One region of the Marinobacterium sp. xm-g-48 genome, then DNA from elsewhere that is predicted to be linked to it. Evidence: predicted binding sites of a transcription regulator. Region 1 holds the regulator's gene; each other region holds the start of a gene.

Region 1 (9,702 bases):
AGCTTATCGATCTCCCCCATCAACTCATCAACATTCTCTGGCTGTCGAAGGCGCTCATCATTAACCAAGGCGAGCATATCCGCAGTCGCTGTCTCCATGATCTGACTGGCAGAGTCCCAATTAGCCTGCGCAGGAGATAACGTCCCCATCAAGAGAGTAGCCAGAAAAATAAAACGACCTAACATGTTACTCACTCACCTTATTAAACAGGAACTTACCTACAATCTCTTCAAGCACTAATGCTGACTGCGTATCTTCAATCGTCATACCATTTTCCAAAAGATCATCTTCAAACCCAGGGGTAATACCGATGTACTTCTCCCCTAAAAGACCTGCCGTTAGAATTTGCGCTGAGCTATCAATGCTAAGGTAGTCAACATCATCAAAGATCTGCATCTCCACTTCGGCCATCAGGCGCTTAGGATCAATGCGAATAGCTGAAACCTGACCAATTTGAACACCGCTCATGGAGACTTTTGCACGCTCAGTTAGCCCCCCAATATTGTCAAAGCGAGCATAGACGGTGTAGCCAGTCCCCTTCTGAGAGAGGTTTAAACCGCTGACATTTATTGCCAGAGCGACAAGAGCCAAAATACCGGCGAGGATAAGTGCGCCAACACTGATTTCGAGGGCACGAAAACGCATTAAAAATCTCCAAACATCATTGCGGTTAGAAGAAAGTCCAACCCTAGTATAGCCAGCGAAGAGTAGACAACTGTGCGAGTGGTCGCCTGCGAGATGCCTTCTGACGTTGGCACACAATCATTACCCTGAAAAACAGCTATCCAGATCACTACAAAACCAAATACCAACGATTTGATTACACCATTTAAAACATCTTCAGAGAAGCTGACTGAAGCCTGCATATTGGCCCAGAAACTTCCAGAAAAAATACCTAGCCAGTCAACAGCGACTAAAGATCCACCCCAGATACCTACGATCGCAAAAATCATCGACAGTAAAGGCATACTGATAAAACCTGCCCAGAGACGCGGAGCAATAATGCGTCGCATGGGATCGACACCAATCATCTCATAACTGGCTAACTGCTCGGTCGCCTTCATCAAACCAATTTCAGCAGTGACCGCGGAACCCGCTCGTCCAGCAAATAGCAGTGCAGTAACCACAGGGGCCAACTCACGAACCAGCGACAGCGCCACCATCTGACCAACAGCCTGTTCTGAACCGTAATCCACCAGAATAGTGTAGCCCTGCAAACCGAGTACCATTCCGATAAACAGACCCGATACGATGATAATGACCAGCGATAGCACACCAATGAAATAGAGCTGGCGAACCAACAGCGGCAACATCATCACAGGTGCTGGCTTGGCAATTAGAGATTGACTCAATAACTGCCCTGCACGACCCACTGCAGCCACGCGATTAAGAGTTTTAGCGCCCAATTGTTGCAGAAACTGAATCATTGTGAGCCACCAAACAACTGATCTTTGAAAGAGGGAGCTGGAAAGTGGAAAGGAACGGGGCCATCAGGTCGACCTTTCATGAACTGTTCAACGCGCGGATCTTCAGAACCATTGAGTTGATCAGGTGCACCTTGAGCCAGCACCTTCCCATCAGAGATAAGATAGACGTAGTCTGCAATGCTCAAGGTCTCTTGGATATCGTGCGAGACTATGACTGATGTATGACCAAGCGCCCTGTTCAAACGAGAAATCAAATTAATCAGAACGCCCATGGCAATAGGATCCTGTCCTGCAAAGGGCTCGTCATACATCAAGAAATCCGGATCAAGGGCTATTGCCCTAGCTAATGCAGCCCGCCTTGCCATACCCCCTGATAACTCAGCTGGCTTAAGTTCACTGGCACCTCGCAAGCCGACAGCATTCAACTTCATCAAAACCAGATCTCGAACAACGCTTTCGGGTAAATCTGTGTGAACTCTTAAAGGAAAGGCGACATTTTCAGCTACTGACATATCCGTAAATAGAGCACCGCTTTGAAACAGCATCCCCATTTTTGCCCGTAACTCGAAGAGACGGCGACGTGAAAGAGAGTGAACATTGTCACCGTCGACTCTAATCGAGCCCTGATCAGGCGTAAGCTGTCCCCCAATCAATTTAAGAAGGGTCGTTTTTCCCGTTCCTGAGGGCCCCATGATCGCTGTGATCTTGCCGCGAGGAATGGTTAACGATAGATCATCAAAGATCTTTCGTTCACCACGCCAAAAGCTGAGATTACTCACTTCGATATGTGTGTCATTTAATTGAGCCATCAGTGCCTATCGATGAATAAATAGAAAATATTGGTAGAATTCTAGTCTAAAAACATAGCTTATCAAGCAGACCTTTAGATTAAGAGAAAAATATCGAGACTCTTTACCGGACAGTCACTTATAAAAACAGTAATATACTGTAAATTAAACAGTATTAACGCGAACTTAAGGATCTCGACCCTTGTCCGACTCCAATACCACTCGATTCGATTACGTGAGCGCAGGCAAACAGACCATCTCGATTGAGCAAGAGGCTATACAAGCCCTAAATGACTCTCTTGGAGAGGCGTTCAACCAAGCTTGTCACTCTCTTTTGAACTGCAAAGGGCGTGTCATCGTGACTGGCATGGGCAAATCAGGGCACATTGGCACCAAAATAGCAGCAACTCTAGCAAGCACCGGAACACCCGCGTTTTTTGTGCACCCAGGCGAGGCGAGTCATGGCGATCTGGGCATGTTCACGAAAGAAGATGTTGTCATTGCCCTATCCAACTCAGGTGAATCCAACGAAGTCGTTACTATTTTACCTCTGCTTAAACGCAAAGGGATTACGCTCATTTCAATCACCTCTAAACCCCATTCAGCGTTGGCAACCAGTGCTGATATCAGCCTTGTGACCCCTATCGAACGCGAAGCTTGCCCACTTAATCTTGCCCCCACCTCCAGTACAACCGCACAACTGGTGCTTGGCGATGCGATCGCAACGGCTCTTTTAGAGGCGAGAGGATTTAGTGCAGAAGATTTTGCCTTTTCACACCCCGGCGGTGCGCTGGGTCGTCGACTGCTGTTGAAAGTGAGTGATTTAATGCACTCTGGAGACGAAGTTCCCTCAGTTGCACCAGGCACTCCCATTCAAGAAGCGCTTTTGGAGATCACCCAAAAACGCCTGGGAATGACAACCGTTGTGGATGAAGAACTCCAACCTCTTGGCATTTTTACCGACGGGGACCTCCGCCGTGCCATTGACCAGGGCGTTAATCTGAATCAAGCCTCAATCGACTCTGTCATGACAAAGAGTTTCACAACGGTGACGCCTGAGATGTTAGCCGCCGAAGCTTTACAGATCATGCAAGATAAAAAAATTAATGCACTCATTGCTTTAGATGAGACAGGGAGAGTTGCTGGGGCATTGAACATGCATGATATGTTAAAAGCAGGGGTCATCTAATGCGTCCCAATCCAACAGAAGAACAGATAGCACTAATCAAACCCATTCAACTACTGGTGATGGATGTTGATGGCATACTGACCGAGGGCAATCTTAGCTTCCTAGCCGATGGCAGTGAGATTAAGAGCTTCAATATACTGGACGGCCTTGGCATAAAGCTGTTAACGGAATCCGGCGTAAAAACCGCCATCATTACCGGTAGACAATCTAATCAAGTCATCCAACGCGCTGAGTCACTGGGCATCAATTACATACAGCAAGGCCGAGAAGATAAATTGACCGCGCTTCAAGAGCTTTGGAAAAACACCGGTTTTAACGCTTCAAACACGGCCTATATCGGCGATGACTTACCTGACCTATCTGCCATTATAGCCGCACGCTTTGGGGTCACCGTTCCGAACGGTCACTGGCTCGTAAAAGAGAACGCTGATCATATTACGACTCAATCAGGCGGTCGCGGAGCTGCACGTGAGCTGTGTGAATTGATCATGGCTTGCCAAGGTACGCTAGACAACGCGTTGGAGCGATTTAAGTGATCACTAATCTCAGAGCGAAAATTCGATTAGCCATTGCGTCGACGTTGATTGCTCTTTTTTTGATCTTCACACTGTTATTGAATCAAGGCGATATTGAAGAGGGCGTACTCCTAAAAGAGAACCCGAACAGAATTGATTTTTTTGTAATAGACGCCACTCTTACTCGTTGGTCTGAAGCGGGCAATCTAAGCTCTGTCACCCACACTCCGCGAGCAGAGCATTTAGTTAACTCAGAACAGATGAAGTTAACAACACCTTTCTCAGTAGGCTATCGCCAAGATGGCACGACTGAACACACCATCAATGCTGATCTGGGCTTTTTTGCTGACGACAACAGTCAACTAGACCTTGAAGGCAGTGTAGAGCTTCACCATAATCCAGATTCTGAGAAAGACACTGCACTCTTCACAGAGCAGTTGAGCTACTTTCCAGAACAGAATCTGGCGACCAGTGATGTAGCCGTCGAATTTCTGAACAACCAGGGTTCAACCAAAGGGGTTGGCATGACACTGAATACGGAATTAAACACCTTAGATCTTCATTCAACCGTGAGGGGGGCCTATGTCGCTTCGAGCACTGACCAGTAACCTATTTCTAGCCTTTACAGTTGTTCTTAGTGGATCAGCTTTAGCGCTGCCAACCGATCGAGACGAACCCATCTACGTAGAGGCAGACTCAGCTAATATTGATGAGGCCAAAGGAGTCACTCGATACACAGGCAACGTCATCATCACCCAGGGATCAATGGTGCTTAAAGGTGAAACCGTCGATCTGTTACGTGGTAATGATGACGCCATCAATCAGATTATCTCAAAAGGTGCTCCAGCCTACTTCGAACAACGCCCTCAACTGGACCAAGAGATTACCTATGCAACGGGCTCAACTCTAGATTACACAGTAAGCTCTCAACTGCTGTTAATTACGGGGAACGCCAGAGTGACTCAGGGTGGTGACGAGTTCACTGGCGCCAAAATTAATTACGACATGGCGAACTCTAAAGTAAAAGCCTTTAGCAGTGAGAGCGGAAGCCAGCGTGTCAAAATGGTTCTTCAGCCTAAAAAAGATAATTAACCATGAGTTCACTCGAAGCCCTTCACCTAGCCAAAAGCTACAAAGGACGCTCTGTTATTCAAGATGTGTCCGTCACTGTTGAGCCTGGTGAGATTATCGGATTGCTTGGGCCCAACGGTGCGGGTAAGACAACCTGCTTCTATATGATTGTAGGTCTGGTCAGAGCGGATCGAGGCAACATTCGTCTCAATGGCGACGACGTCACTAGAATGCCTATTCATGAGCGCGCAAAACGCGGCTTAGGCTATCTTCCGCAAGAGGCCTCTGTATTCAGAAAGCTGAGTGTCTACGATAACCTGATGGCCATACTGGAGCAGAGAAAAGACCTGACCAAAGATCAACAACACGAGAAAGCTCAATCTCTACTAGAAGAGTTCCATATCACTCACATCAAAGAGTCCAAAGGGATGGTCCTATCTGGGGGTGAGAGACGCCGAGTTGAGATTGCAAGAGCCCTAGCAAACGACCCTGACTTCATCCTACTGGACGAGCCTTTTGCTGGTGTAGACCCCATCTCTGTAAGCGACATCAAACAGACCATCAGGCACCTTAAAGATCGAGGTATTGGCGTCCTGATAACCGATCACAATGTCAGAGAGACTCTCGACATTTGCGAACGGGCTTACATCGTTAGTGAGGGTAACATTCTTGCAGAGGGTGAGCCTGAGCAGATCATGATGAATCAAGCCGTTAAAGAGGCTTATCTGGGCAATGATTTTCGCTTGTAACTCTCACACTTTTAAGTAATTATCATTTTAATGAAGCACTCTTTACAGCTCAAAGTCGGACAGAACCTGTCCATGACCCCACAATTGCAGCAAGCGATCAAATTGCTGCAACTCTCCTCCTTAGAGCTACAGACAGAGATTCAAGAGGCACTCGATAGTAACCCACTACTGGAGGTAGCCGATGAAGAAGATCAGAGTGAAGAGAACTCTCAAAGCATTGAGCAAAAAGAGTCATCAACCTCAGATGAGACCCAATCTAATTCAGAGATCGAAGAGACGTTCGAATCGTCTCAGCCGGAAGATAGCTGGTCTACTGATGACATCCCTGAACAGCTTTCAACCGACAGTCAATGGGACGATACTTACCAAAGCTCTTCAAATTCCAATCGTGATGATGATTGGATGCCAGGTGATAATGACGCTGCGGTTGAAACCATCCAAGACCACCTTAACTGGCAACTGAATCTGGTTAATTTCAGCGATGTTGATCGATACATTGCTGAGATGATTATTGACTCTATCGATGATCGTGGCTATCTGATCACCGATCTGCAGGACATTCTTCTCAGCTGCCAAGAGGAGCTACCTGAACTCTTTTTTGAAGTGGAAATGGATGAGGTAGAGTCAGTACTTCACCGTATTCAACAGTTTGACCCACCCGGTGTCGGTGCCCGTGATCTTGCAGAGTGTTTGAAAATCCAGTTAAGACAGCTACCCATAGAGACCCCTTGGCGAGCCGAATCTCTGCGCCTAGCGACCGACTATTTAAATCTGTTGGGCAGTCGAGACTTTAAATCTTTGATGCGCCGTATGAGGCTCAAAGAGGAGCAACTGTCAGAGGTGGTTAGGTTAATTCAATCACTTAACCCAACACCAGGGGACTCGTTAGATCTGGGTGATACTGATTACATCGTACCGGACGTGATCGTGCGTAAACGCGCGGGGGAGTGGACACTCACTCTCAATAACGACGTAGTCCCTGAACTACGTATCAATGATGTCTACTCAGGCATGATTAAACGTGCAGACAACTCCGCGGAGAACCAATTTTTAAAAGACCATCTCCAGGATGCACGCTGGTTCATAAAGAGTTTACAAAGCCGCAACGAGACCCTCTTAAAGGTCTCAACGGAGATCGTTTCCAGACAGATCGGTTTTCTTGAACAGGGTGAACAGGCGATGAAGCCTCTTATTCTTCACGACATTGCTGAAGCCGTTGATCTACATGAATCCACCATCTCCCGTGTTACAACTCGAAAATACATGCACACCCCGCGCGGTGTCTTTGAATTGAAATATTTCTTTTCGAGTCAGGTGGCTACCAGTGACGGCAGTGGTGCATCATCAACTGCGATTCGAGCAATCATTAAAAAATTAATTTCAGAAGAAGACCCTCGCAAGCCACTAAGTGACAGTAAGCTTGCTACACTACTAGATGAAGAGGGGGTGAATGTTGCAAGACGAACCATTGCTAAATATCGCGAAGTTCTCAACATTCCACCTTCAAATGAGAGAAAGCGTTTGGTTTAATTGAGGTGGGCGGCCTCATTTTTTCACTCCGCCTAAGACGAGGAGAAGTCATATGCAGATAAATATTACTGGTCATCACGTGGACCTGACTGAAGCTCTAAGTGAATACGTACGTAACAAGTTCGATAAGCTAGAACGTCACTTCGACAACATTCAGAATGTACAAGTTACTCTCAGTGTCGAAAAGCAGGGTAAAAAAGCCGAGGCTGATGTTCACTTAGCCGGTGGCCAAGTGGTCGCTTCTGATGAGCATGATGACATGTATGCAGCGATTGATGGCTTAGTGGATAAGCTTGATCGCCAAATCATCAAGCATAAAGAAAAAATGAAATCTCACAAATAAACGAACGACAACATGCAACTAGGTGACCTACTGACGACTGAAACAACCGCCTGCCGGGAGTCAGTCGCCAGTAAAAAACGCCTTCTACAAGTGGCCAGCGAAAAGCTGGCCTCTTCAGTTGATGGCGTGACAGAAGATGAAATTTTTACAGGCCTTCTCAATCGTGAACGGTTAGGCAGTACAGGAATAGGTTCTGGCGTGGGTATACCACACTGTCGGATCCCAGGTTGCTCAACAGCATCCGCCTGCTTAATCACACTTGATGACGGTGTCGATTTTGATTCAATCGATTCAGCGCCGGTCGATCTTGTCTGCGCACTGATCGTGCCCGATGATGGAAATGATGAGCACCTTAAGACACTGGCTGGTTTAGCCGAGCTGTTCAGCAAGCCCGAAGCCCTTAATTCACTCAGAGACTGCACGAATTCTGAGGCCCTACTCAATAAAGCAACTGAGCTATCAAAGGTCTGATCATGAGAGTCGTTGTTATCTCGGGTCGCAGTGGTTCAGGGAAGAGTACCGCCTTGCAAGCACTTGAAGATGTTGGGTTCTATTGCATAGACAACCTACCGGCGACGCTATTGCCAGCGTTGGTCGAGCAGATGCTTAACGACCAGAATACCGCACCCCTGATTGCTGTGAGCATTGATGCCCGCAACCAGCATACCGACCTAAAAGCCTTCCCAGAAATCATGGAATCCTTGAGGGCTAGAGAAGATATAGGCATCGAGATCACTTATCTTGACGCATCAGAAGCGACCCTATTGAAACGGTACAGCGCCACTCGAAGAAAACACCCGCTGAGCAACCAAGATATTGGACTGGAAGAGGCAATAGCCTTAGAACGAGATCTGCTTGAACCCATCGCAAGTTCTGCAGACATGAGAGTTGATACCACTCGGCTTTCACTCTATGAACTGCGTGACACCATTAAATTGAGGGTAGCACAGCGTAAAGAGCAAGCGCTCTCTTTGCAGTTTGAATCCTTTGGCTTCAAGCACGGCGTTCCATTAGATGTTGATTTCAGCTTTGACGTCAGGGTGCTTCCTAACCCCTACTGGTTTGTAGAGTTGCGCCCTCTCTCTGGGAAAGATGAACCGGTTAAAAAATTTCTCAACGCTTCCGATGAAGTGAATGAAATGATTAATGACATAGAGCAGTTCATTGTGAAGTGGATTCCCCATTTCAAAACCAATAATCGAAGCTATGTTACTGTTGGCATTGGTTGCACGGGCGGCCAACATCGCTCTGTATACATTGCGGAGAGCCTTGCATCTCGCTTTGCTGACAGAATGGATAACATCCAAGTACGCCATCGAGAATTATCAGAATAAGTTTCGCAATGATTGAAAAAAACGTTACTATAATCAACAAATTGGGACTACACGCGCGTGCAGCGGCTAAACTTATTGGCGTAACAGGTAAGTTTGGTTGTGACATCAAAATCACAAAAGATGGCAAAACAGTCGATGCTAAAAGCATTATGGCCATTATGATGTTGGCTGCATCCCAAGGAACAGATCTAATCATACAAACGGATGGCGCTGATGAATCCGCCGCGATGAATGCCGTGATTGAGATCATAAATAACCGTTTTGACGAAGATGAGTAGAGTCTAACCTACTCGTAAAGGAGGGCTGCATGAGTACGGACGAAGCACCGATCGCTCTAGATACGTTAAGCGAAGCCCTTCAATCAGATAATCTCAAACAGATTCGCTACATGCTCAACAAGGGCATGCGGCCTGTGGAAGTTGCTCACCTTCTAGAGAAAACCCCTCCTCGCGAACGTCGCATTGTATGGAACCTGCTCAACCCAGAGATAGAGGGTGAGGTTCTACAGCACCTCGGTGAAGATATTCAGGCTGAAATTGTCAGCGATTTAGACGCGGCAGAAATTCTGGCGATGACAGAGTCACTCGATGTCGATGACTTAGCCGATATTCTTCAGCAGCTTCCTGACACAGTCATGCAAGAGATGCTGCAAAACATGGATTTGCAGAATCGCCAACGGGTTGAAGCGGTACTCTCCTACCCCGATGATACGGCCGGCGGTCTGATGAATACCGATACGGTAACCATTCGACCTGA
Region 2 (9,702 bases), 510 kb from region 1:
CTACCCTGTCTTTTCAACCAACTTTAAGCGCACAACTTGGCTCTATCAACGCGAACAGACGCAGATCGAGATCGCTTGTGATCAGGGTGAAGTACGAACCGGTAATCGTATTGAGCCGATCTCTGAAGTGGAGTTAGAGCTAAAACAGGGCGATGCCAGTGCTCTGTTTGATCTTGCTGAACAATTGACTCGATTGAGCCCACTGTGGATTGGTCAGCGTAGCAAGGCGCAGCGTGGCTGGGAGCTACGATTCGAGCACCCTCCTGCCCCAGAGTTGCCATCGCTTATCATGGAGCGTGGCGATTTGGCTGAGCGTGTTGAGCGCCTCTCGGCCATGACCATCTGTTGGCAGCGCTGTTATGAATTGATTCCAATCACTCTCGCACCAACGGTCATTACCACCCTCTGTTCTGCCCTGGAACAACAGATTGCACTGTTGCGACAGTTAAGTGATTTAGAAGCCTCTGCAGGGCTGCTGAAGGAGTACGAAGCACTGCTTACTCGAGTCATGCCTCTTTATGATTTGGCCTATTTCAGCGGCTCCACTCCAACCTTTTATAAGACCATTCAAGAGAGATCACGATCGATCTCTGCTGATCTTTTGAATGATCCTTCAATCGGTCAGTTAGCGCTCAGAACGGCTCACTTCATTCGTGAAACGACTCAAGGAGCGGGTGATGAATAAGGTTCTGATCATTAATACCGGTGGCACCTTTGGTATGGTGCTAGGTGAAGCCGGGCTGGCGCCCGCTGCCGATCTTGAATTACGGCTGCGAGAACAGGTACCAGAGTTGGCGCACTATTCATTTGATCTCGTCGACCTGCTTCCCCTCATCGACAGTTCCGATCTTCGTTTAAATGATTGGACGCGCATCTGCGAAACGATCCTATCTGAACAGCATCACTATGCCGGCTTTATTGTGATTCATGGCACGGATACCTTAGCGTACACCGCATCGGCGTTAAGCTTTGCGCTGCTGGGTTTGAGTCAGCCTGTTGTGGTGACGGGATCTCAGTACCCCTTAGGTGTTGAGGGCAGTGATGCGCCAACTAACCTGTTGGATTCGCTTAGCTATCTGGCCCAGCCTGATGTTGAAGGCGTTCGTGTCTGTTTTGGCGGACTTAATCTTCAGGCAAACCGCGTTCGAAAAGTGGATGCTCAGGACTATGTCGCTTTTGAGATGCCAAACGGTGAGATCTCATCTATCCATGAAGCTGCGGTTCCAGAAGTGCTGGGCTACCAAGAGGGCGCAGTCGCGACCCTTTTGATCTACCCCGGAATGTCTGCCGCTATCATGGATGGGCTTCTGACGGATGATCGCCTGCGAGCTGTTGTGTTGTTGAGCTTTGGCAGTGGCAATATTCCAACGACCAGCAGTGACTTTGGCGATGCACTAAGGCGTGCTCATGAGAAAGGTGTGCTGTTGGTCAACATGACCCAGTGTCTGAAAGGTCGAGTCATTCCAGGGGCTTATGAGACCGGAGCTTTGTTAGCAGAGTTGGGCGCATTGCCGGGCTTTGATATGACACCTGAAGCGGCCTTTGCCAAGCTGCACTATCTGTTTGCAAAAGGCTTAGACAAAAAAGCGGTTGAGGCCCAATGGCAACAACCGCTTTGTGGAGAGCTTCAGCCCTGAGAAGAGCTTTAGCCTTCATTGAGGGGTGAAGGCTCTGTATTAGTGCCCCAGAATCTGACTTAGGAAGAGTTTAGTACGCTCGTTCTGTGGATTGTTAAAGAACTCGTTGGGTTCATTCTCTTCCACAATTTGTCCTGCATCCATGAAGATGACACGGTCAGCAACTTTCTTAGCGAAGCCCATCTCGTGTGTCACACACAACATGGTCATACCCTCTTCAGCGAGCTCAACCATGACGTCGAGTACCTCTTTGATCATCTCAGGATCGAGAGCTGACGTCGGCTCATCAAACAGCATGATGTTCGGGTTCATACAGAGGGAGCGCGCAATCGCGACACGCTGCTGCTGACCACCCGATAGCTGGCCTGGGTACTTATCAGCCTGATCAGGAATCTTAACGCGCTCTAGGTACTTCATTGCGATCTCTTCAGCTTCCGCTTTTGGCTTCTTCTGAACCCAGATCGGACCGAGTGTTAGGTTTTCCAGAATGGTTAGGTGCGGGAATAGGTTGAAGTGCTGGAACACCATGCCCACGTCGCGGCGGATCTTTTCGATATTCTTAACATCTTCAATCATCTCGACACCGTCAACCACTAGAGATCCCTCTTGGAACTCCTCTAGGCGGTTGATACAGCGAATGGTGGTCGATTTGCCTGAGCCCGACGGGCCACAGATAACGATACGCTCACCTTTTTTAACACGCAGATTGATATCACGTAGTACATGGAAATTACCGTACCACTTGTTTAGGTTCTCAATAACGATGACATCTTGAGAGTCTGCTGCTGAGTTAGTTGCGGTCATGATTAGTCTCTCTTATCAGTATTCATTTGACGTTCGATGCGGCGAGCAAGCACCGACATGCTGAAACAGCTTCCCCAGAACACGAGGAAGACGAATAGGTAACCTTCAAGCGCATGGCCACCTAGCCAGTAGGAGTTAGACAGAGCTGTCTGTAGTGTTTGAACGACTTCTGGGATGCCGATGATCAACAAGAAGGTTGTGTTCTTAAACAGCATGACAAAGGTAGCCAGAATGTTCGGCATCGACACTTTGATAACCTGCGGCAAGATGATCAACAGGATCTTCTGCCAGTAGCTAAGGCCGATCGAATCTGCCGCTTCGTATTGACCCGACGGGACAGCTTGGAAACCACCACGGAACACTTCTGCCATGTAACCTGACATGAAGAAGATCAATACCAACCAGACACGAATCAACTTATCGACGTTCGTTCCTTCTGCAAAGAAGAGTGGCAGCATGACTGAGCCCATGAAGAAGAGCGACAGTACCGGAACACCACGGAAGAACTCGATAAAGATAACTGAAACGGATCGGATAAATGGCATCTCTGAGCGACGGCCCAAAGCCCACAGGAAGCTGAATGGGAAGGCGACGATAATGCTGGCGGCTGCCATAAAGACGTTGAGCGTAAATCCACCCCAAAGGTCAGTACTGACAACCTCTAGACCTAACCAACGACCATCTAGGATAGCGATACCCACAATCGGTAGTAGTAACCAAGATGTGATGGAAGCTTTCAGGCGAATCGATTTTGGCAGTGTGAATGACGCCGCAATCACCATCACTAGTAAGATTAGGGTTAGGTTGATACGCCATACCTCTTCAACAGGGTAAGTCCCATAGAAGAATTGGTAAGACCAAGCGTTAATAAAGACCCAACAAGCCCCCTCTTTGACACAGGCATCTTCTGTGGTGCCGGTGAAATTTGCCGACCAAAAAGCCCAGTCAAAGATAAGTGGTAGGTAGTAAGCCAACAGTGCAATGACTGAAAGGGTTACGACCGAGTTCGGGATCGAAGAGAAAAGGTTGTCACGCAGCCAGGCTGTAAAACCGACGGTTTTAATCGGTGCCGGGCGGGCTGCAATAGGCTGAAATTCTTTCATTATGCTCTCCTATCGGCTCACCAACGCAACCGCGCTGTTAAATCGGTTCATGAGGAACGAGATCACCATATTGACCACAAAGTAGACGATAATGGTCATAAAGATGGTCTCAATCGCTTGTCCAGTCTGGTTAAGAGCGGTGCCGACAAATACGTTGAATAGATCGGGATAACCGACCGCCGCCGCTAGCGTAGAGTTCTTCACCAGTGACTGATACTCGGAGTTCAGTAGCGGCACAATGACACGCATTGCCTGAGGCACGATGATCAATGACATGATCTTATTCTCACGCAAACCAATGCTGCGAGCCGCTTCTGTTTGACCGTGTGGAATCGATTGCACACCTGCACGCACGGCTTCGGCAATGAATGCACCAGTGTAGACCGACAGCGCAATGGCAAGCGACATCAGCTCTGGGATGACGGTAATACCACCGAAGTAGTTAAAGCCCTTTAGAGCTGGGTATTCAACGGTGAATGGAAAGCCCGTTAACGCTGCAACAATTAATGGAAATAGAATCACCATGGCGATGCTGGTCTTCAGCACAGGGAACTGTTGGCCGGTCAGCTCTTGACGTTTTTTGGCCCAGCGACGCAGTACAAAAATTCCTGCAACGGCAGCGCCTAAAGCGATCCAGACCAAAGATGATAGATCGCCGCCAATCAGTTTAGGTAGGTAGAGGCCGCGAACGTTGAGGAACACAGCTTCGCCTAAACTCAAGCTTTGGCGAGCGCCAGGCAGACTGGATAGAACGGCGAAGTACCAGAAGAACACCTGTAGCAGAAGCGGTACGTTTCGGAAGATTTCTACATAGACCAGAGCAATCTTACGAATCAACCAGTTATGCGAGAAGTGCGCCACACCAAAGATAAATCCAAGTAGCGTCGCGAAGAAGATACCGATGGCCGAGACCAAAAGGGTGTTTAAGAAACCGACAACAAATATTCGTCCGTAGGTGTCGGTCGACTCAAAGGAGATCAACGACATCAAGACATCATAGCCTGCAGCTGCGCCTAAGAAGTCGAAACCGGTTTTGATCCCCGTCGCTTCCATGTTGGCCAGCGTGTTGCCAATGATGGTGCCAAAGAAATAGAGCAACCCAGCGACCAGTGCGATCTGATAGAAGAAACCGCGGATGCGTGGGTTGTTATAAAAGGCGTTGGAGGTGGTTCCGGAGCTCGATTTACGGCTCGCTGACTTAACCTCTTCAATGGTTTTTTGTTTGAACATTGAATTAACCTAAAAATAGAGTGCTTTCACGCAGAAAGGGGCACTGTTGTGCCCCTTTTTAGATCGCTTCGGTTTTAGCGCATAGCTGGTGCGTATAGGATACCGCCATCACGCCAAGACGCGTTGATACCACGTGCTAGCTTAAGTGGTGAATCCATACCCACGTTACGCTCAAACGACTCTGAGTAGTTACCTACTTGAGTGATGATGTTGTAAGCCCAGTCAGCACTTAGACCTAGGTTAGCACCTAGTTCACCTTCAGCACCTAGTAGACGCTTGTTAGCTGGGTTGCCGTTCGCTTTCATGTCAGCTGCGTTTGCAGAAGTGACCTTCTGCTCTTCTGCTTCGATCATTGCGTTTAGAGACCACTTAACAATGTTGAACCACTGGTCATCGCCTTGACGAACTACTGGGCCTAGAGGCTCTTTAGAGATAACTTCGGGAAGAATCACTGCATTGCCTGGGTTAGCTAGACCGATACGAAGTGCCGCTAGCTGAGAACCGTCTGATGTTAGGAAGTCACAACGACCTGATTCGAAACCTTGACGAGTTTGGTCAGAGGTATCGAAAGTAACCGCTTTGTATGACATGCCGTTCTCACGGAAGTAGTCAGCGATTGCAAGCTCAGTAGAGGTACCCGCTTGGATACATGCGTTTGCACCGTCTAGCTCAGTTGCGCTTGATACGCCTAGGTCTTTCATGACCATGAATGACGCACCGTCGTAGTAGTTAGTACCAGCAAAGTTGATACCTAGTGATGTATCACGAGTGTGAGTCCAAGTCGTGTTACGAGATAGCATGTCGATTTCGCCAGACGCTAGCGCAGTGAAACGCTCTTTAGCGGTTAGCGGTTTGTATTGAACAGCTTCTGAATCGCCAAGTACTGCAGCTGCAACCGCACGACACATATCAACGTCGAGACCGCTCCATTTGCCGTTCTCATCTTTTTGAGAGAAGCCTGCAAGACCAGTAGATACACCACAAGTTAGGGTGCCACGGCTCTTAACATCGTCAAGAGTAGCTGCTTGAACTGCACCAGCAGTCATTGTTGCAGCAAGGATAGAAGCGGTTAGTAAAGCTTTCTTAGCCATTATGTAGATCCTCTTTTGAGTAGGTTGTTGTTCTTTTTCCACAGCAACTAGTGTGCCAACAATTTTCAGTGAGTCATTTTCATCGACATTCATCGTTAAAAATTGTCTGAAAGTTACGGTATAACGGGGTGTTTTGATCAAATAATCTTTAATACCCAACGCCAGCACTCTGCTTACTCGTTTAAGATTGTGTCATTCTGACTCAAAGGTCAATACTAAAGTAGGGCTTAAATTGAGCTTTTGCACAGTATTGGTGCAATTTGATTTAAGTCCTGTTCCTCTTATAACTGAACGCAGTATATTAGTCCTATTGGCAAGATTTCGGAGTGGTTTGAGTGACAGCGATATTGAATGACTACCTAGAAAAACAGCAGCAAAAGGTTTCAGCAGCAAGAGATCTGCTTGAATCAGATCACAATCGGTTGGCGGAGTTAGATCGAGTGCTATTGGGATCTGACTATGTTGCGGATCAGCTGCAGCGTCATCCCGAATTGATTGAGCAGTTAAACCTTGATGTTGGTGAGCTTCCAACAGGTGCTTTAACAGCGCAAGTGTTGGCGGCTGTTGAAGCTGTGGGGAGTGAAGAGGCACTGAGTGTTGCGCTGCGTCGCCTGCGTCGATTGGCCATGGTTAGAATTATTTGGCGCGACTTGAACCGATTGGCCGATCTAACAGAAACCACCCGGATGCTCTCCGAACTGGCCGATGCCACTACTGATGCAGCATTGAATTGGCTGCACCAAGATCTAGTCAAAGATCTGGGTGAGCCAATGGACTTAGATGGAAATTTGCAACGCATGGCCGTCATTGGAATGGGCAAATTGGGGGCACATGAGCTCAATCTCTCCTCGGATATCGACCTGATGTTTACCTTCCCCGCCAATGGCGAAACCCAAGGTGGCCGCCGTTCACTATCCAACCAAGAGTTCTTTACACGACTGGGTAAAAGATTGATTCGTGTTTTAGATGCCCCCACAGCCGAGGGCTTTGTATTCCGTGTCGATATGCGTCTGCGTCCGTTTGGATCTTCTGGTCCATTGGTTGCCAGTTTTGATGCCATGGAGCAGTACTACCAGACACAGGGGCGTGAGTGGGAGCGTTATGCGTTGATCAAAGCGCGTATCATCGCGGGTGATAAGGAAGCTGGCGCCCAGTTGATGCAGGATCTGCGCCCCTTTGTCTATCGTAAGTACATTGACTACAGCGCCTTTGAATCTTTGCGTGAAATGAAAGGGATGATTGAGCGTGAGAACCGTTTAAAGGGTCGTGAGAATAACGTTAAGTTGGGAGCCGGAGGTATTCGCGAGGTTGAGTTCATCGCTCAAGCCTTTCAGCTAATCCGCGGCGGGCGTGATACACGTTTGCAGCAACGAGAGTTGTGCAACATATTGCCACTTCTCCCAGAGGTAGTCGGCATTCCAGACGTGGTTGTGACAGAGCTAACCCATGCCTACGTCTTCCTGCGTAATGTGGAACATGCGATTCAGGCGCAAGCAGATAAGCAGACCCAAGAGCTACCAGCTGATGATCTCGGTATGCAGCGCCTTGCCTACTCCATGGGCTTTACGAGTCCAGAGGCGCTTTTAACAGAGCTAAATGAGCATCGAAGTCGAGTCTCACAGCACTTTGCAGATGTTATTGCACCAGTGGATCAGGAAGGCAATGCCGAGCAAACTGAGAGCGATGCGCATCTTACGGGCCTCTGGCATGAGGAGTTTGCAGATCAGGAGGCGCTGGCTCACTATCTGACAGAGCTGGGTTACAGCGAAACCGATCGAGCGTTGAAGGCACTGGTATCGCTGCGCCAGTTAAGAACGGTACAGGCGTTGCAAAATGTCGGGCAGGAGCGTTTGTTGGATCTGCTGCCTCGTTTGCTCCGGGATCTGTCGGGCGTGGAAAACGCAGAAGAGACTTTGGAGCGGGTTTTGCAGCTGATTCAAGCTGTAGTGCGTCGTTCAGCCTATCTTCTTCTGCTAGCCGAAAACCCCAGTGCTCGAGCGCAGTTGGTAAAGCTCTGTTCAGCCAGTCCATGGTTTGCAGAGAAGTTAGCTCATCAACCGGTCCTTCTTGATGAGCTGATTGATGCATCATCACTGTTCAATCCACCGGACGCACAAGCTTTATCCAATGAGTTACGACAGCAGTTGATGCGTATCCCAGAGGATGACATTGAGCAGTTAATGGAAGCGCTGCGTTACTTTAGAAATGCCCATATTCTGCGAGTGGCTGCTGCGGATATCACAGGTGCATTGCCTCTGATGAAAGTGAGTGATTACTTAACCTGGCTAGCAGAAGCAATTCTTCAGGCGGTTTTGCAGATCGCATGGCGCGATATGACAACTAAATATGGCACGCCGCAGCGATCGGCAGGCGTTCCATGCGATCAAGACTTTGTCATTATCGGCTTTGGTAAATTGGGTGGGATTGAGCTCTCTTATGGATCGGATCTGGATCTGGTTTTTGTGCATGATGCGCCCAGTAATTTGATGACTGCTGGGGGCAATAAAGAGATAGCCAATGACGTTTTTTTCACGCGTTTAGGTCAGCGCATCATTCATATATTGAACACCTTCACGACCTCGGGTCAGCTTTATGAGGTCGATATGCGTCTGCGACCCTCTGGCAATTCTGGACTATTGGTCAGCTCCCTGAATGCCTTTGAGGCCTATCAACTGAATGAAGCCTGGACTTGGGAGCACCAAGCACTGGTGCGTGCCCGTGTAGTGGCAGGGTCGAGTCGACTTAAAGCCGAATTTGAAGCGGTGCGTGCTAAGGTCCTTTGTAAGGATAGGGAAGCTGAATCGTTACGTGAAGAGGTGATCGCAATGCGCCAGAAGATGCGTGATCATCTTGGCACTGCAGAGGGTTCAGAAGCGTTCAATATCAAACAGGATGCTGGCGGTATTGTCGATATCGAGTTTGCGGTGCAGTACCTTGTGCTCAGATACGCTAAAGAGACAGCTGCGCTTTATGAGTTCACTGATAACGTGCGCATTATTGAGGCTCTGGCGGATGCGGGTTATTTGGATCAAACCCAGGCTGAAGTGTTAAGCGAGAGTTATAAAACTTACCGCGCATTAGGCCATCGCCAGACTCTACAAAACGCGAAGGGAGTGGTAACAAAAGATGCCCTGTCTGAGATGCGAGAGGCCGTTTCTAATATCTGGAAAGTACTGTTAGAAATACGCTAAATAAAAAGGGGCTGATGCCCCTTTTTAGTTGAAAATTTATAGGTGGGTTAACCAGCCGTGCGGGTCTTCGGCCTTACCCCACTGAATGTCATTCAGTGCACGACGAAGCTTAACGGTAGTCTCGCCGATTCCACCGTTGCCGACTTTGTACTCTTTATCTTTGTAGATCAGAGTACCTACAGGGGCCAGAACGGCAGCCGTACCCGACAAAGCCGCTTCACAACCTGGTTTTGCAGCACGTTCCAGAAGCTCTTCTACTGAAAGCTGGCGCTCTTGAACATCCATGCCTAGATCACGAGCTAATGTCAGAATGGAGTCACGAGTGACACCGTGCAGGAAGCTCTCATCCAACGCTTTTGTGATGATCTGGTTGCCATCAATAAGCAAGAAATTCGCAGCGCCGGTCTCTTGAACGTCACCACCCGGACAGAAGAGTACCTGATCCGCCTGGTATTGGGCTTTGGCATTTAAGATGGGTCCCATGGCTGCAGCGTAGTTACCACCGCTCTTGATCATGCCCATGTGTGGAGGGCAGCGCATCGCTTCATCGTCGACCAGTAGGCGAAGTGCTTTATCGCCACCAGCGAAATAATCACCTACAGGTGATAGAAGGATGTATTGACATGAGGTAACCGACGGCACCGCC
Region 3 (9,702 bases), on a different contig from region 1:
AGATTTTCGATCACGAGGTGAGTCTCATTAATTAAAGATGCGCGGATTATACGCGTCGAGCGTGATCAAGGCGAATTAATAGCCAATAAATTTGGACCATATGAACAATTGTTAGAAGCGAATCTAGTGCAAAATTTTTTGGCTGGAGTATCATATTGGCACACATCGACAGACTAGTAATAGTTTAAAGCACCATTGTGGTGCGTATGTTTTAGGTGTGCATCAAATTGGTGCGTTTATTGTCATTGGTGATTCGTTGCTGATGCGGTAAATCACCGTAAATAAAGACTTTTTTCGAGTTGGCATACTGTTTGCTAGCTCGTTAGGAAGACTGAGCTTGCATGGTGCAGGCTTAAACCCAAGGCTACTAGTCTGGCAATATCTGATAATGGAGAGAGCCATAATGTCTGAACAGACACTAAATCTGATCAAAGAAACTGACGCGAAGTGGATCGACCTTCGCTTTACAGACTCTAAAGGTAAAGAGCAGCACGTAACTATCCCAGTTCACGAAATGGGTGACGACTTCTTCGAAGACGGCAAAATGTTTGATGGCTCATCTATCCAAGGTTGGAAGGGTATTAACGACTCTGACATGATCCTTCGTCCAGATGACTCTTCATCTATCGTTGATCCATTCTCTGAAGATGCAACAGTCATCATCCGTTGTGACATCGTTGAGCCTGCTACAGGTCTTGGTTACGAGCGTGATCCACGTTCTGTTGCTAAGCGTGCAGAAGAGTACCTGAAATCAACAGGTATCGCTGACAGCGCTATGTTCGGTCCAGAGCCAGAGTTCTTCGTATTTGACGAAGTTCACTTCCACTCTGACATGTCTGGTTGTGGCTACACTGTATCTTCTGAAGAAGCTGCATGGTCTTCTAACAGCAAATTCGAAGGCGGTAACACAGGTCACCGTCCACGCGTTAAAGGCGGTTACTTCCCAGTACCACCAGTAGACTCTCTACACGATCTTCGTGCTGCAATGTGTGACGCGATGACAGCGATGGGTCTGCACGTAGAAGTACACCACCACGAAGTAGCAACTGCTGGTCAGTGTGAAATCGGTGTGGCAGGTAACACCCTTGTTAAGAAAGCTGACGAAGTTCAGATTCTTAAGTACGCAGTTCACAACGTTGCTCACGCTTACGGTAAAACAGCTACGTTCATGCCTAAGCCAATCGTTGGTGACAACGGCTCTGGTATGCACGTTCACCAGTCTCTATCTAAAGGCGGTGTTAACATCTTCGCTGGCGACGCATACGCGGGCCTATCTGAAGAAGCTCTTTACTACATCGGCGGTATCATCAAGCACGCTAAAGCGCTTAACGCTCTATGTAACCCAGGTACTAACTCGTACAAGCGTCTTGTTCCAGGCTTCGAAGCACCAGTTATGCTAGCTTACTCAGCTCGTAACCGTTCAGCTTCTATCCGTATCCCATACGTAACTAGCCCTAAAGGCCGTCGTATCGAGACACGCTTCCCTGATCCAATCGCTAACCCATACCTAGCGTTCTCTGCGCTAATGATGGCGGGTCTTGACGGTATCCAGAACAAGATCCACCCTGGCGATGCAGCAGACAAAGACCTTTACGATCTACCAGCTGAAGAAGCTGCTCAGATCCCACAGGTTTGTTCTTCACTAGAAGAAGCTCTGGACGCTCTAGAAGCTGATCACGAGTTCCTAACTCGCGGCGGCGTATTCACTGAAGACATGCTAAACGCTTACATCGAACTTAAGCGTGAAGAGTGTGCTCAAGTGAGCCAGACAACTCACCCAATCGAATACGATCTTTACTACTCAGTTTAAGATCTTATCGATTCAAAAAACCCGGCACCTGCCGGGTTTTTTATGTCCAGGATGGACGGTATCCTGCAGGCGCATGGATGCGCAGGAGCAGGGTATGCCAGGACGAACAGTATCCTGCAGGCGCATGGATGCGCACAAAACACCTCGCACCAAAATGGTGCATAATATCTTCATATATGCCATTCTATTGTGCATGCTAAAACTCAAAAGCCCGTGGTTACTGGGTTTCGCTGAGTTGGCAACCTTTTTGCTTATTAAGTAGAGCTATTAAGGCTTAACGCTAGAGTAGAGCTGTTAAGTCATCAAAACCCTTGGGAATACCTAATGTTCGGATCGCAACAGTACAAATTGATTCTTGAAAACCTCAATACGGCTGTATTGGTACTGGGGCAGAAGTTCGAGTTGAAGTATATGAATCCGGCCGCTGAGGTTCTGTTAGAGGGTAGCTTTAAACGCTTAAAAAATTCACACATCGAGTATCTCTTTATTGGTTCCGAAGAGGAGCTCAAGCTATTAGAGAGTGTCTCTGCGACGGGACAGCATGTCAGTAAACGCGAAGCCGCTCTGATTACCTTTGGTGGTAACGAGTTGATGACGGATTACACCATCTCAAGGTTACCGAATGGGTTTCTACTGATGGAGTTGCACCCACGTGATCGCCTGGTTCGAATTGAGCGTGAAGAGGAGATGTTGAATCGACATGCCACCGCCAAAGTGCTTGTGCGTGGCTTGGCACATGAGATCAAGAACCCGTTGGGCGGGATTCGCGGCTCTGCACAGTTGCTAGAGCGCGAGCTGGATGATGAGGGGCTTAAAGAGTTCACCGGAATTATCATCGATGAAGCGGATCGGTTAAGAAATCTGGTGGATCGTCTGATGGGGCCTTACAAGAAGCCCAACATACACCCGGTGAACATTCACGAGGTGCTCGAGCGTGTGCGTGCTCTGATTGAAGTTGAAAGCGAGCAAGAGATTCAGTTGGTTCGTGACTACGACCCAAGTCTGCCGGAGTTTAACGGCGACAGTGAACAGTTGATCCAAGCGGTTTTAAACATCTGCAGAAATGCGATGCAGGCCCTGAAAGAGTCTGAAACAGCCGCTCCGCAAATCCGTATGAAAACACGAGCGCTCAGACGAATTACGCTGGGCGCAGAGCAGCATCGACTGGTCTGCTGCGTAGAGATTATCGATAACGGTCCGGGCATACCAAAGGATCTTTTAGATTCCGTGTTCTATCCGATGGTGACCGGTCGTGCGGAAGGGTCTGGGTTGGGACTATCGATTGCCCAATCTGTTATTGGTCAGCACCAGGGTTTAATCGAGGTCGCCTCGAAACCCAGTACAACAAATTTTAAAATTTTAATTCCTTTGGAGAGTTGAGATGGCTAAGCCAGCAACCGTTTGGATAGTAGATGATGATCGCTCAATACGTTGGGTTTTAGAGAAAGCGATCTCTGGCAGTGGCTTGGCGACAGAAGTGTTTGAGTCGGGCGATGCGTTGCTGCGTAAAATTAAGCGTGAACAGCCTGATGTGATTATCAGCGATATTCGTATGCCGGGCATTGATGGTCTTGAGATGCTAGAGCAGCTTCAAGCTGATTATGCAGACATTCCGACTATCATCATGACCGCTCACTCAGATTTAGATTCCGCGGTTGCCTCTTATCAAGGTGGTGCCTTTGAGTACTTGCCTAAGCCATTTGATATTGATGAGGCGGTAGCGCTGGTTCAGCGAGCGGTGCAGCACGTTGAAGAGCAGCGTCAACAAACCGAAGTGATTGTTGAAGATGATACACCTGAGATCATTGGTGAGGCGCCGGCTATGCAGGAGGTGTTCCGTGCCATTGGTCGTCTGTCTCATTCCCCGATTACTGTATTGATCAATGGTGAGTCTGGTACAGGTAAAGAGCTGGTGGCCCATGCTCTGCATCGCCACAGTCCGCGTGCGGGTAATGAGTTTATTCCATTGAACATGGCGGCTATTCCACATGACTTGATTGAGTCTGAACTGTTCGGGCATGAAAAGGGTGCCTTTACCGGAGCTCAAGCTTCGCGCCGTGGCCGTTTTGAACAGGCCGATGGTGGCACACTGTTCCTTGATGAGATCGGCGATATGCCTGCGGATACTCAAACTCGACTCTTGCGTGTTCTTGCTGACGGTGAGTTCTACCGTGTCGGTGGTCATACACCGGTTAAAGTTGATGTTCGAATCATTGCAGCTACCCACCAAAATCTCGAAAACCTCGTTAAAGAGGGCAAGTTTCGTGAGGATCTGTTCCACCGTCTAAACGTGATTCGAGTTCACATCCCCTCGTTAAATGAGCGTCGTGAAGATATTCCTCGTCTCGCTCGCCACTTTTTGTCACGTTCGGCGAAAGAGCTGGGCGTTGAGACTAAGATTCTTAAGCCGGAAACAGAGCGTTTTCTGCGCGATCTGACTTGGCCAGGTAATGTGCGACAGCTGGAAAACACCTGTCGCTGGATTACCGTGATGGCGTCTGGTCGAGAGGTTCTTGTCTCTGATTTACCACCAGAGCTTCTAGAGTCCTCAAATGAACGCCCTGTTGTTCATGGTAATTGGGAACAAGCACTGCGTGGCTGGGCTGATCAGCGTCTCTTTGAAGGGGAGAGGGGCATCCTCAAAGAGGCTGAACGTCAGTTTGAGCAGGTGTTGATAGAGACTGCGCTTAAACATACGGGTGGCCGTAAACGTGATGCGTCTGAACTTTTAGGCTGGGGGCGAAATACCCTAACCCGCAAGCTAAAAGAGCTGGGTATTGAGGCGGATTAGAGTCGCTTAATGCTACAATCGGCATCTAACAGTTTAGGTGCCGATATGCTTCACGTTGCTCTTTACGAACCCGAGATACCACCCAATACCGGAAATATTATTCGCCTGTGTGCTAACACGGGTTTCTCCCTTCATTTGATTAAACCCCTCGGCTTTGAGCTGGATGATAAGCGCCTGCGCAGAGCGGGATTGGATTATGCCGAGTTTGCCTCTATGAAAGTTCATGAGTCATTAGAAGCCTGTATTCAATCAGTCTCCCCAAGAAAAGTATGGTCGATGACGACCAAAACGGATCGCGCCTATACCGATGCTGATTTTGCATCGGGTGATATGATTCTATTGGGCCCGGAGACACGGGGTCTGCCTCAGAGTGTCATCGATTCGACCGATGCAATTACCTTGCCGATGTGCCCTGATTCACGCAGTTTGAATCTGTCTAATGCCTGTGCCATTGTTGTTTATGAGGCGTGGCGGCAGCTCTCTTTTGCGGGAGCCAAGTAGCTAAGGTCTGAGGTGGTTAGGCTTGCTTAAGGGGCTGAGTGTTGGGTATGGAGTGAAGCCATCTCGACACCCGCTAGGCGTAAGCAGATCTGTCCAATTATTAACCAGGGGTCGGTCGGTAGTTGTCCTTTAACGGCCTGATCACCTTGTCCACAAAGTCGCAGTAACTGCTCAATCTCCGAGACTTTAATCTGACGACTGGCATTGCGAATAGCGGTTTTACGTTTGCTAAACAGTCTCAGTCTGTTCGCAATCGTATCGTAATTCTTCCCTTCTGATATCTCTGTAATCACGCTGCTTAGCGTGCGCAACTCACGTGAAATGGCCCAGAGTATGAAGGTCGGTTCGACACCCTCTTGTCTTAGCGCCTGCAGAATGTGTTGTACTCTTGCAGGTTGTCTTTGTATCGCCGCATCTGCAAGTGCAAAGGCATCAAATCGTGACATGTCGCCAACCGCCTCGGCAACCTGGTTGGCATCAAGGGTTTGGTTGGGGTAGAGCAGAGAGAGCTTCTCTAACTCTTGTTGTGCCGCGAGTAGGTTGCCCTCTACACGATCGGCTAAGACGCCGATCGCCTCTTGATCCATAGAGATTGGAAAAGATTGAAGGCGTGTCGCTAGCCAGCGCGGGAGTTGGTCAACTTCAATGGGCCAGATTTCAACCACTAGCCCGAGCTTTTCGACCAGCTTGAACCAGGCGCTCTTTTTCGCACCGGCATCGAGTCGATCAGCCAAAATGAATATCACCGTATCGGGCGCAGGGTTCTCTAGATAGCGTTGTAGCAGATCTGATTCGGCTTTTTTGATCTTTTGTGAACCGAGTCGTAACTCAATAATTTTGCGCTCTGCAAATAGAGAGAGGCTATTGGCGGCCTCCATCAGGCTGTCCCAGTTAAAGCTGGAATCGATGTGATAGAGCTCTCGTTCAGTGAATTCTAGACCGCGAAGATGGGCTCGAATGGCGTCACAGCTTTCGTCGTGTTGAAGTGTTTCGTCCCCGGTTACAAGGTAGACCGGTAGCGCAGTATTTAGCTTGTTGAGCTGCTGAGGTAGCTGATCAACTCTAACTTTCATAGGTTAGCGCGGAACGAAACTTAGGTATTGGCGAATAATCTGTTCAGCCAGTGCACGATTGATCTCTGAGCGGTAGCGCGCTTCCAGAGTCTCTTGCGCCAAGGTGTCTGAAGTTTCGGTAACACTGCGTTGAACATTGACTCGGCGCTCAATGGCGGGCGCTGTGTTATCACCTTGATAGATGGCAAATTGAGCTTCACCGCTCAATTCGTACTCTTGTGCATCTGCATTGGCATCAAGAATCACCGCGCGGCGATTGTAGCGTGCCGATTCAACGATCAGTTTAAGCTTAGCTCGGGATGTTAGGGTCACGCCGTTGCGTTGCAGTTGAGTTGTCAGCTCTCTGCCTAACGAAGTGGGCTGTGTGGTGTTTTCGACCAGAGTTAATTGCTGTAACGCTGGTGGTACCTCATAAAGCCCTTTTAGGTGGAAGCCACAAGCTGTTAGAAACAGCATGGCGAAACCTGCAACGAACGTACGTGACAACTTCATCTTTTACTCCTAACTGACGACGATGTTGACCAGTTTGCCTGGTACAACAATCTCTTTGCGCAGCGTTAGGCCTTCCATGTATTTCTGAACATTAGCTTCAGCCAGGGCCAGTTGCAAAATTGTGTCCTTATCGGCATCGGCGGCAACATTGATACGAGCACGAAGTTTGCCATTAACCTGCACAATCATCTCGATGTTATCACGTACCAAAGCGGATTCATCAACGCTTGGCCAGCTATCATTTTGGCTTGCACCCGTCAGTTCAGTCAGCAGCTGATCGGCTGCGTGTGGAATGATCGGGGACAACAGCTGGACAGCAGCGCTAAGCGCTTCTTGTTTACAAGCACGTCCTTGCTCGGAGTCATCGTTGAATCGACCGATACTGTTTGAAAGCTCCATGACAGCGGCAATGGCTGTATTGAATGTCTGGCGGCGCTCAATATCATCCGTCACTTTTTGGATGGTTTCATGAGTCTTACGGCGCAGCTCTTTCTGCCCATCATTCAGCTTGGACGTGTCTAAAGTTGATGCTGGGCCGGCTGCGATATGGTCGTGTGCCTGTTTCCAGAGACGTTTGATGAAACGGTGTGCACCTTCCACACCTGAGTCAGACCACTCTAGTGACTGTTCTGGTGGTGCCGCAAACATCATGAATAGACGAACCGTATCGGCGCCGTATCGATCGATCATAACCTGAGGGTCGATGCCGTTGTTTTTCGACTTAGACATCTTGGACATGCCGTCGTGAATCAGCGTTTTACCCGTCTCTTTATGAGTGGCTTTGGTCACACGACCTTTCTCGTCTGTCTCAGTCTCTACATCAACCGGTGAGATCCAAACCTTACCGCCCTGTTCATCTTCGTAGTAGTAGCCATCGGCTAGAACCATGCCCTGACAGAGTAGGCGAGTGAAAGGTTCATCAGAGTTTACTAGACCCTCGTCACGCAGTAGTTTGTGATAGAAGCGTGAGTAGAGTAGGTGCAAAATAGCGTGCTCGATACCACCGATGTACTGATCAACAGGGAGCCAGTAGTTGGCTGCTTGAGGATCCAGCATCGCACTGTCTGAGTAACGGCTTGCATAGCGAGCAAAGTACCAACTTGACTCCATGAAGGTGTCGAAGGTATCCGTTTCGCGTTCTGCATCTGCGCCACACTTTGGACAGCTTGTTTTGATGAAGCTCTCCATCTTTTTAATCGGTGAACCGACGCCGTCGAAGGTTACCTCTTCTGGCAGAAGCACAGGCAGCTGATCTTCAGGTACGGGTACTGATCCACAGCTATTACAATTAACAACCGGGATCGGTGCGCCCCAGTAGCGTTGGCGTGAAACACCCCAATCGCGAAGGCGGAAGTTGATGGTTGTATGACCGCGACCTTTGTTGTTCAGTTCAGTCGCAATGGCTTTAAACGCCATTTCGAACTCTAGATCGTCAAAGTCACCCGAGTTGCACAGAACGCCTTTCTCTGTGAACGCTTCTTGCGTCAAGTCGACAGTCTGATCGTCGGACAGAGGCTTGATGACCTGTTTGATGTTCAGTCCGTATTTGGTTGCAAACTCCCAGTCACGTTGGTCGTGTCCAGGAACCGCCATGACAGCGCCTGAGCCGTAATCCATCAGAACAAAGTTTGCTGTCCAAACAGGCACCATTTCACCAGTGAGAGGGTGAGTGGCTTCGATGCCCAATGGCATGCCGCGTTTTTCCATCATCGCCATGTCAGCTTCGGCGACTTTTTGGTGACGACACTCATCAATAAAGCTAGCAAGTTCTGGGTTATTTTCGGCTGCTTCAAGTGCTAGAGGGTGTTGTGGTGCAACGGCAACATAGGTAACACCCATCAGCGTATCAGGGCGGGTTGTGAAGACCTCTAGATCACCTTTGTTAGGCACCGCAAATTTCAGCTCAACCCCTTTAGAGCGGCCGATCCAGTTGCGCTGCATGGTGCGGACCTGCTCTGGCCAATGATCCAGCTTCTCTAGATCTTCCAGTAGTTGGTCTGCGTAGTCAGTAATTTTCAGGAACCATTGAGGGATTTTCTTACGCTCAACAATCGCACCAGAGCGCCAACCGCGACCATCGATCACTTGCTCGTTAGCCAGAACGGTTTGGTCAACTGGGTCCCAGTTCACCTCGGCCTCTTTTTTGTAGACCAGGCCTTTCTCAAGAAGACGAGTAAAGAACCACTGCTCCCAACGGTAGTACTCCGGGTGGCAGGTCGCTAGCTCGCGATCCCAGTCGTAACCAAAGCCCATCTGTTTAAGCTGATTACGCATGTAATCGATATTGCTGTAGGTCCAGTTAGCAGGAGGCACATTGTTTTTAAGTGCAGCGTTTTCAGCTGGTAGGCCAAAGGCGTCCCAACCCATAGGCTGAAGAACGTTTTTTCCCTGCATGCGCTGGTATCGAGAGACGACATCACCGATGGTGTAGTTACGTACGTGGCCCATGTGCAGGCGACCACTTGGGTAAGGGAACATCGAGAGGCAGTAAAACTTCTCTTTGCTGGAATCCTCTTCAACGTTGAATGCGCCGGATTCTTCCCACTGCTGCTGGACTTTTGGTTCAATATCCTGGGGTTGGTACTGTTCGTTCATCGGTCTCTATATTCTGCAAACATAAAAACGGCATCATTGTTCTTGGAGCAAATTACTTTGCTAAGAAATGACACCGCTCAATGGTTATTTCATTAATACTGTTCAATACTGCATAGGATACATCAGATGCGGTCGCGCCGACAGGTTTGGCTGCTGAATAATCCGCTCTTAAAAGGAGTTTGCTTATGAGTGATACAAACCAAGATAAGCTCGATTCTGGCCGTTATGATCAATTGGTCGATCAAGTGATGGATTCTCTCGATGGTGCCAGTGAAGTGACGCTTGAGAAACTTACCTTAGCGGTCAATGAAGCGGTTGATCTGGAGCAGACAGCACTTGAAATGTCTGCAGATGAAGCAGCCCTGCTAAAAGCCTACCTAATGCGTGATCTGAAGCAATTCTCAATCGGTGTTCAAAAGGTCGGCGGAGCGCTGGCTGAT

Evidence for each region. The regulator sigma-54, encoded in region 1, starts transcription at its own class of promoters, with help from an activator protein. The targets are predictions, from matches to a motif close to TGGCACNNNNNTTGCTNT.
Region 2: a site for sigma-54 is predicted at 5,906-5,923, ahead of XMG48_RS00105 (amino acid ABC transporter substrate-binding protein). Genes of this name have one in related genera too.
Region 3: a site for sigma-54 is predicted at 2,047-2,064, ahead of glnL (nitrogen regulation protein NR(II)). Genes of this name have one in related genera too.

The regions. Positions count from the first base shown of each region.
Region 1 covers NZ_WBYQ01000001.1:528,736-538,437, reverse strand. Annotated here, with positions in the region: gene XMG48_RS02760 (phospholipid-binding protein MlaC) at 1-185, opposite strand, end outside; gene mlaD (outer membrane lipid asymmetry maintenance protein MlaD) at 187-645, opposite strand; gene mlaE (lipid asymmetry maintenance ABC transporter permease subunit MlaE) at 645-1,427, opposite strand; gene XMG48_RS02745 (ATP-binding cassette domain-containing protein) at 1,424-2,236, opposite strand; gene XMG48_RS02740 (KpsF/GutQ family sugar-phosphate isomerase) at 2,418-3,404, shown strand; gene XMG48_RS02735 (HAD family hydrolase) at 3,404-3,940, shown strand; gene lptC (LPS export ABC transporter periplasmic protein LptC) at 3,937-4,527, shown strand; gene lptA (lipopolysaccharide transport periplasmic protein LptA) at 4,502-5,011, shown strand; gene lptB (LPS export ABC transporter ATP-binding protein) at 5,014-5,739, shown strand; gene XMG48_RS02715 (RNA polymerase factor sigma-54) at 5,770-7,269, shown strand; gene hpf (ribosome hibernation-promoting factor, HPF/YfiA family) at 7,322-7,612, shown strand; gene XMG48_RS02705 (PTS sugar transporter subunit IIA) at 7,625-8,083, shown strand; gene rapZ (RNase adapter RapZ) at 8,086-8,946, shown strand; gene XMG48_RS02695 (HPr family phosphocarrier protein) at 8,955-9,224, shown strand; gene mgtE (magnesium transporter) at 9,254-9,702, shown strand, end outside.
Region 2 covers NZ_WBYQ01000001.1:15,275-24,976, forward strand. Annotated here, with positions in the region: gene XMG48_RS00080 (CYTH domain-containing protein) at 1-685, shown strand, start outside; gene XMG48_RS00085 (asparaginase) at 678-1,637, shown strand; gene XMG48_RS00090 (amino acid ABC transporter ATP-binding protein) at 1,677-2,441, opposite strand; gene XMG48_RS00095 (amino acid ABC transporter permease) at 2,444-3,544, opposite strand; gene XMG48_RS00100 (amino acid ABC transporter permease) at 3,554-4,774, opposite strand; gene XMG48_RS00105 (amino acid ABC transporter substrate-binding protein) at 4,849-5,865, opposite strand; gene glnE (bifunctional [glutamate--ammonia ligase]-adenylyl-L-tyrosine phosphorylase/[glutamate--ammonia-ligase] adenylyltransferase) at 6,201-9,056, shown strand; gene XMG48_RS00115 (branched-chain amino acid aminotransferase) at 9,093-9,702, opposite strand, start outside.
Region 3 covers NZ_WBYQ01000010.1:5,519-15,220, forward strand. Annotated here, with positions in the region: gene typA (translational GTPase TypA) at 1-14, opposite strand, end outside; gene glnA (glutamate--ammonia ligase) at 404-1,810, shown strand; gene glnL (nitrogen regulation protein NR(II)) at 2,135-3,190, shown strand; gene glnG (nitrogen regulation protein NR(I)) at 3,192-4,601, shown strand; gene trmL (tRNA (uridine(34)/cytosine(34)/5-carboxymethylaminomethyluridine(34)-2'-O)-methyltransferase TrmL) at 4,647-5,102, shown strand; gene holA (DNA polymerase III subunit delta) at 5,129-6,175, opposite strand; gene lptE (LPS assembly lipoprotein LptE) at 6,179-6,667, opposite strand; gene leuS (leucine--tRNA ligase) at 6,677-9,262, opposite strand; gene XMG48_RS11465 (metalloendopeptidase) at 9,448-9,702, shown strand, end outside.